One region of the Bacillus sp. LR--39 genome, then DNA from elsewhere that is predicted to be linked to it. Evidence: a T-box and tRNA genes for the amino acid it is inferred to sense, from the RefSeq annotation. Region 1 holds a T-box; the other holds one or more tRNA genes.

Evidence for each region. A T-box is a leader RNA that pairs with one kind of tRNA and senses whether it is charged. The one in region 1 lies ahead of ACWHAR_RS01470 (valine--tRNA ligase), so its partner is inferred to be a tRNA-Val.
Region 2: it has a tRNA-Val gene. The T-box ahead of ACWHAR_RS01470 (valine--tRNA ligase) is inferred to sense a tRNA for this amino acid. The anticodon was not compared.

What each region holds. Positions count from the first base shown of each region.
Region 1 covers NZ_JBSIOT010000001.1:268,312-271,712, forward strand. Annotated here, with positions in the region: gene ACWHAR_RS01455 (LysM peptidoglycan-binding domain-containing protein) at 1-329, shown strand, start outside; gene ysxE (spore coat protein YsxE) at 363-1,385, shown strand; gene ACWHAR_RS01465 (hypothetical protein) at 1,400-1,591, opposite strand; T-box leader at 1,764-1,985, shown strand; gene ACWHAR_RS01470 (valine--tRNA ligase) at 2,044-3,401, shown strand, end outside.
Region 2 covers NZ_JBSIOT010000003.1:391,579-394,979, forward strand. Annotated here, with positions in the region: gene cdaA (diadenylate cyclase CdaA) at 1-138, opposite strand, end outside; gene rsiW (anti-sigma-W factor RsiW) at 305-931, opposite strand; gene sigW (RNA polymerase sigma factor SigW) at 945-1,508, opposite strand; tRNA gene ACWHAR_RS16850 (tRNA-Gln) at 1,739-1,810, opposite strand; tRNA gene ACWHAR_RS16855 (tRNA-Tyr) at 1,815-1,899, opposite strand; tRNA gene ACWHAR_RS16860 (tRNA-Thr) at 1,919-1,991, opposite strand; tRNA gene ACWHAR_RS16865 (tRNA-Val) at 1,997-2,072, opposite strand; tRNA gene ACWHAR_RS16870 (tRNA-Glu) at 2,076-2,147, opposite strand; gene ACWHAR_RS16875 (DUF523 domain-containing protein) at 2,328-2,780, shown strand; gene ACWHAR_RS16880 (GNAT family N-acetyltransferase) at 2,799-3,275, shown strand; gene murQ (N-acetylmuramic acid 6-phosphate etherase) at 3,375-3,401, shown strand, end outside.

The DNA of each region.
Region 1 (3,401 bases):
TTTCCAAACTGCCGCCTGAGGAGCCGGCGCAAGCTGAACAGCCTGAGCCGCTTAAGCCTGAAAGAAAGAATGAAGAAGCGGCACCGGGAACCGAGCAGAAGGAAAATGACAACTCTCATTACTTGACAAAATTATTTACAAGGGAAGAAGAAAAGTTTTCAAGAATGAAAATTTGTATCGTACAGCAGCAAGATACTATCGACCGGGTGTGTGAACGATATGACATAACATCCCAGCAGCTCATCAGAACGAATGCTTTATCGTTTGATGACGAGCTTGAAGAAGGTCAGCTTCTGTATATACCTGAATATAATAACAGCCATGCGTAAGCACAAAGAGGCCGTAAAAATGTGGTGAATGGAATGGAAGCAGTCCAATCAGTGCTTCAGGAATACGGGCTGGCGGCTGAGTATATTGAGCCTGTCAGCCCGCATGTTTGGAAGGTCTACTCAAACTACGGCATTTTTGCTTTGAAACAGCTCAAGCCGGCCCGCAGCAGTGAATTTACGGATCTTATGATTGAGATTGAGGAGAAAGGCTACCGATCATTTGTGCCGATCTGCCGCACGTATGCCGGCGATTTTTTTGCGGGAAGACAGACGGAGAATTCTTATTATTTAATGCCTTGGCTTCAGTACGATCAGGAAGAGGAACGGGATCAAAAACATGTTTACCTTTTTAAAGAGGTCGCGAAGCTCCATTCTGCGACTGTGCGGGACATCCAAATCCGGACTGAAGATATCAGCGGCTTTTATGAAGCAACGAAAAGAGATTGGGAAAATGATAAGCTTGTCTATGAACAATTCGCCGACCGGGCGGAAAAAGAGTGGTATCTTTCACCTTTTGAACTGCAGGCTGTTACGTATCTTACAGAAACGGTTTCCGCCGTCAATTTTGCTCTGGAACGTCTGGAAGAATGGTTTGACGCGGCAAAGGATCATGACAAGACGAGAGCGGTGATCAACCACGGCAGCTTATCGAGCCGCCACTTTCTGTATAATGATGCGGGATCGGGCTTTTTCACGAATTTCGAGAAAGCTGCGCTGGGCCCTCCGCAAAATGACCTGCTCGGCTTTTACTCCAGAATGTTCAGAAGCTATCCGAAAGCATGCCCGGAATGTCTGGACTGGTTTTATACGTATCACAAATCATTCCCGCTCCGTGAAGCGGAAATCAGCCTGTTTCTCAGCTATATGGCTTATCCATCCGCCATGTACAAAGTGCTGAAACGGTATCAGACCGGCCAAAGGGGCTCTGAAAAAGAAGAGTGCACGCAATTATTAAGAGCGTTTTGGCAGATGAAAAATGTTGAGCCTTTTCTCATGAAGGTTCATCAGATTGAACGGGAGAAAAAAATAAAAGCGGAAAACGAGTCCTCTTCATAACGGGACTCGTTTTTTTATATCCATTCCAAATGCAGGGCGCACGCTAAAAACAGCAGGATGGCAAGCAGCAGGACATCAAAAGTGGTCGGAAAGAAAATCGTCCTGATCCCCTGAAAGATCGTAATCGGGATTATGACTTGCGCGGATACAAGGCGGACCTGTCTGGCCCACTGGGGGAGCGAATAAGAATTGAATTTTTTTCTCACGGGCAATTCCTCCTCACATTCGCCTTTCTATGTATCGTATGTAAGGGAAAGGGCGGGGTGCATGCCCATTTATGTATGACGGCAGCGGTTTTTGGAAAAGATGATTGACGAATCAAAAACACTTTTACTATAATAAAGAACATAATAAATAAGATCATGAGCTGATATAAATACACCTGCTTTGAACGGGAAGAGTACAAGAAAGACGCATGAAGAGAGAGAAGCTACTGTGCTGAAAGGCTTCTTATGCCGTCTCATTGGAAGGTCGCCCGGGAGCATAATTTCTTGAACATACAGTAGAGAAATTCGGGCCGCACCCGTTATCCGTTTAAGTGCATGAACAAATCTGTTCATGAAAAAAGGTGGTACCGCGAAAGAGCTTTTCGTCCTTTATCAGGATGAAGGCTCTTTTTTAGTTGCTCAGCCATTTCTAAACATGCTGGAGGGTTATCATGGATACAAATGAACAAACAATGCCGACAAAATATGATCCGTCTGCGATTGAAAAAGGCCGCTATGATTTTTGGCTGAAAGGAAAATATTTTGAAGCGGGCGGCGATCAAACGAAACAGCCGTATTCTGTCGTCATTCCGCCGCCGAATGTGACGGGCAGGCTGCACCTCGGACATGCGTGGGATACGACGCTGCAAGATATCGTTACGCGTATGAAACGCATGCAGGGCTATGACGTGCTCTGGCTTCCGGGCATGGATCACGCCGGCATCGCCACTCAGGCAAAAGTCGAAGCGAAACTCCGCGAACAGGGCACAAGCCGTTATGACCTCGGCCGTGAAAAGTTTCTGGAAGAAACGTGGAAGTGGAAGGAAGAGTATGCTGATTTCATCCGCAGCCAATGGGCCAAGATGGGACTTGGACTCGATTATTCACGTGAACGTTTCACTCTTGATGAAGGGCTGAACAAAGCCGTGCGGGAAGTATTCGTCAAGTTGTACGAGAAAGGCTTGATTTACAGAGGCGAATATATCATCAACTGGGACCCTGCCACAAAAACGGCTTTATCCGATATTGAAGTGATTTACAAAGACGTACAGGGCGCGTTTTATCATTTGCGCTACCCGTTAGCAGACGGTTCAGGCTCAATTGAAATCGCGACCACCCGTCCGGAAACGATGCTTGGCGACACGGCTGTCGCGGTTCATCCTGAAGATGAGCGCTACAAGCACTTAATCGGCAAAACGGTGATTCTGCCGATTACAAACCGCGAAATTCCGATCGTCGGCGATGATTATGTTGATATGGAATTCGGATCAGGCGCCGTTAAAATCACGCCTGCCCATGATCCGAATGACTTTGAACTCGGAAACCGCCACAATTTAGAGCGGATTCTCGTCATGAATGAAGACGGAACAATGAATGAAAAAGCGCTGCAATATAACGGCATGGACCGGTTTGAATGCCGCAAAAAACTCGTCAAAGATCTTCAGGAATCCGGCGTTCTCTTTAAAATCGAAGACCATATGCATTCTGTCGGCCACAGTGAGAGAAGCGGCGCCGTTGTTGAGCCGTACCTGTCCACACAATGGTTTGTCAAAATGCAGCCGCTGGCCGATGCTGCGGTTGACCTTCAGTCAAAAGAAGAGAAAGTTCACTTCGTTCCTGACCGGTTCGAGAAAACGTACCTGCACTGGATGGAAAATATCCGTGATTGGTGTATTTCCCGTCAGCTGTGGTGGGGCCACCGCATCCCGGCTTGGTATCACAAAGAAACAAAAGAAGTGTACGTCGGCCTTGAGGCGCCTGAAGACAGCGAAAATTGGGAACAGGATTCAGATGTGCTTGATACATGGTT
Region 2 (3,401 bases), on a different contig from region 1:
GACGACGATTCCTTTTAAAAGCTGAACCGCCTTCGTCCCGCGTATGACCATGATTAATTTATATATCACATACCAAACAAGGAGAATATCAACGGCATTGCCGAGGTATTGCAAAAATGGGATGTCCTCAAAAGCCATTTCCTCGTCCTCCAAGAATTCAGTCATTTCGTTTTTCTGTTATGAATTGTGCTGCATGAGCAATATGTACATCATATAGCGTGCTCATTATACCACATTTTGATTTCTCAAGTGAAATGAGCCAGCGCGGCGATGCACAAAAAAAAGAGTAAAGCGATTATACGCTTTACTCATCTTCATTCGGGTCCAAAGCGCTCACGACGCCCTGGCCCGCCGATTTCAGTTCGTACCAGACCCAGTCAAACAATTGGTTAATCTCTTCAATCTGCCCGGTGACTTGTCCGGCTGAGGCCATGTATTTTTCTCCGTTGACGACGGTCACATTGCCGTCGACTTTTCCTTCAATGAACAGCTTGCCGTTTTTTACTGTGACATCGCCCTTTACAGTCTCGCCTTCAGGGACGGTGACCGTGTGATTCTGCACGACAAGGTTCGGCTGTTTGGACACACTGAAATTGTGGTCATTATGCCAGCTGTTGAAAAAACCGCCGCCCATTAAAATCACAAAAACCGCTGCGGCTGCAATCATCGGATGAGTTTTGATCCATCGTTTTACAGAAGCGCGTTTTTTCTCTTTTGGAAGATTCGCCATAACTTTGGCAGTAAAATCAGCAGGGGCCGTGACATGCGATGTGCTTCGGACGAGTGCTACGGATTTCTCCATTTCATGAAAATGCCGTTTGCAATTCCCGCATGACTGCAAATGTTGTTTTAATACGTTTTCATCTTCAGGAAGGATATCTCCATCAAGATGCTTATGCATAAGCTGCACAATCTGTTCAGGACAGCTCATTTCATCACCCCACTTAAAGATCCCTCAATTGTTTTCTAAGAGCCTCTCTGCCTCTGTGTATCCTTGTCTTGACGGTGCCGACAGGGATATTCAGAATCTCCCCGATTTCAATTAAAGAGAGTTCGTCAATATACTTTAATACAATAACCGTTCTGTACTTGTCAGGCAGCTTTAAAATCTTTTTCTGAATTGTGTCCGACAGCTCCAATGACAATACGGCGTCTTCAGGGAGAACCCCGTCCGCGGCGATCTGCGAATACATCGTCAGCCCTTCTGCTCCCGCTACTTCTGCGTCCAGATAGTAATCAGGCTTTTTCTTGCGGATTCGGTCAATGGTCAGGTTGGTCGCAATTCTGTAAAGCCACGTTGAGAACTTTCTGTTGATATCGAAACTGTCGATATTGACATACGCTCTGATAAAAGCTTCCTGCGCAATATCTTCCGCCTCGTGAACATTGCCGAGCATGCGGTAGCAAAGCTGGTAAATCTTATCTTTATAAAGGTCAACGATTTCTGCAAACGCATTTTGATCGCCTTTTTTGACTTGCTTGATTCTTTTTTTAATCAGGTTTTCCATGTTTTATCTTACCTCTGCCCTTCACCGGTCTGTATCTATACGTTGTTTGTTTTAAAAGGTTTCATTTTTTTATTACATTTATTTTACCAAATTTCAGGCAGGGTGTAGATGAAAAATACAGAATATACTGCCTTAACAGCAGCTTAAAAATAGTATATCTGATGAACAATCAGAAATTGAAGCAAAATGCTGATAAAAAAAAGACACCTTTATGCAAAAGGTGTCTGAGACTGGGCTAGCTGGATTCGAACCAACGCATGACGGAGTCAAAGTCCGTTGCCTTACCGCTTGGCTATAGCCCAAAAATGGTGGAGGGGGGCAGATTCGAACTGCCGAACCCTGAGGGAGCGGATTTACAGTCCGCCGCGTTTAGCCACTTCGCTACCCCTCCGTATTTTTTTGTAAAACAGTGCCGGCCAGAGGACTTGAACCCCCAACCTACTGATTACAAGTCAGTTGCTCTACCAATTGAGCTAGGCCGGCAAATATGGTGGAGGATGACGGGCTCGAACCGCCGACCCTCTGCTTGTAAGGCAGATGCTCTCCCAGCTGAGCTAATCCTCCATATGACCCGTACGGGATTCGAACCCGTGTTACCGCCGTGAAAGGGCGGTGTCTTAACCGCTTGACCAACGGGCCGTTGTGTCCGCGTCGAGCTGACAAAAGTTATTATATACAGGTTGTACCCCATTTGTAAAGAGAAAAATTATTTTTTTTATTTTCAAACTTTTTTACTCGTTTTTTAACTGAAAAACTCATCCCTCCTCTCTTATTTCATTTATGATGAAAGTATCAAAATATTGAAGGGAATGGACACAGATGATCTTAGTCAGCTCTTGTCTCGGCGGTATCGAATGCAGGTATAACGGCTCTCACGCCGCTTCGGAAAAAATCCGCAGACTCGTAGAAGAAAAGAAAGCTGTTATGGTCTGCCCCGAACTTTTGGGCGGCTTCACCACTCCCCGCGAACCGGCGGAAATCATCGGCGGTACGGGCGAAGACGTGCTGAACGGAACAGCAAGAATCGTAACGGCATCAGGCGAAGACGTTACGGCTTTATATATGGACGGCGCGGAAAAAACGTTAGCATACGCAAAAGAAATAGGCGCCGCAACGGTCATCCTTAAAGAAAACAGTCCGTCCTGCGGCAGCAGCTTTATCTATGACGGCACTTTCTCAGGAAAAAAAATAATCGGAGACGGCATCACTTCCGCTCTTTTAAAACGGGCAGGCTGCCGTGTTCTATCAGAAGACGAATTGGATCAATTATAAAAAAGGAGAGTAGATATCATGGATGTGGCCCTGTCCTTTTATAAACCGGAGCATGCAGACGGGCTGAACGGGTTTGTGCTGAGTGAAGAAGATAAAAAGTTCACAGCTCTGCCGATAGATGTCCTGCCGCATGCTCTCGTCATCCGGGATCGCTACCCGACAGTCATTTTAAAAGAAGACCGCCCCGTCGGTTTTTTCATTTTACATACCTCAAAAGAAACCATTGCCCCGTATTCGAACAATGTGTCTGCCATTTTGCTGAGTGCGCTGTCCTTACATGCGCCGCATCAGGGAAAAGGTTATGCCAAACAAGCGATGCTGCAGCTCCCCGCTTTTGTCGCAAATTACTTTCCTTGGTGTGATGAAATCGTGCTTGCTGTAAACCATCGCAATCATCGTGCAAAGAACCTGTACCGGTCTTCCGGTTTTATTGATAAAGGCCGTCGCACGATCGGCCCCATCGGCGAACAGCACATTCTGCATCATTTTTTGTGAAAGCGCTTGATTACTTATCTCATTCCTGCCGATTTTTCTTGAAACATATATTCAGAAGCCCATATACTTCAAGTATTAACGACTTGGGAGGGTACAATCATGACAGACCGGCTTAACATTCACAGA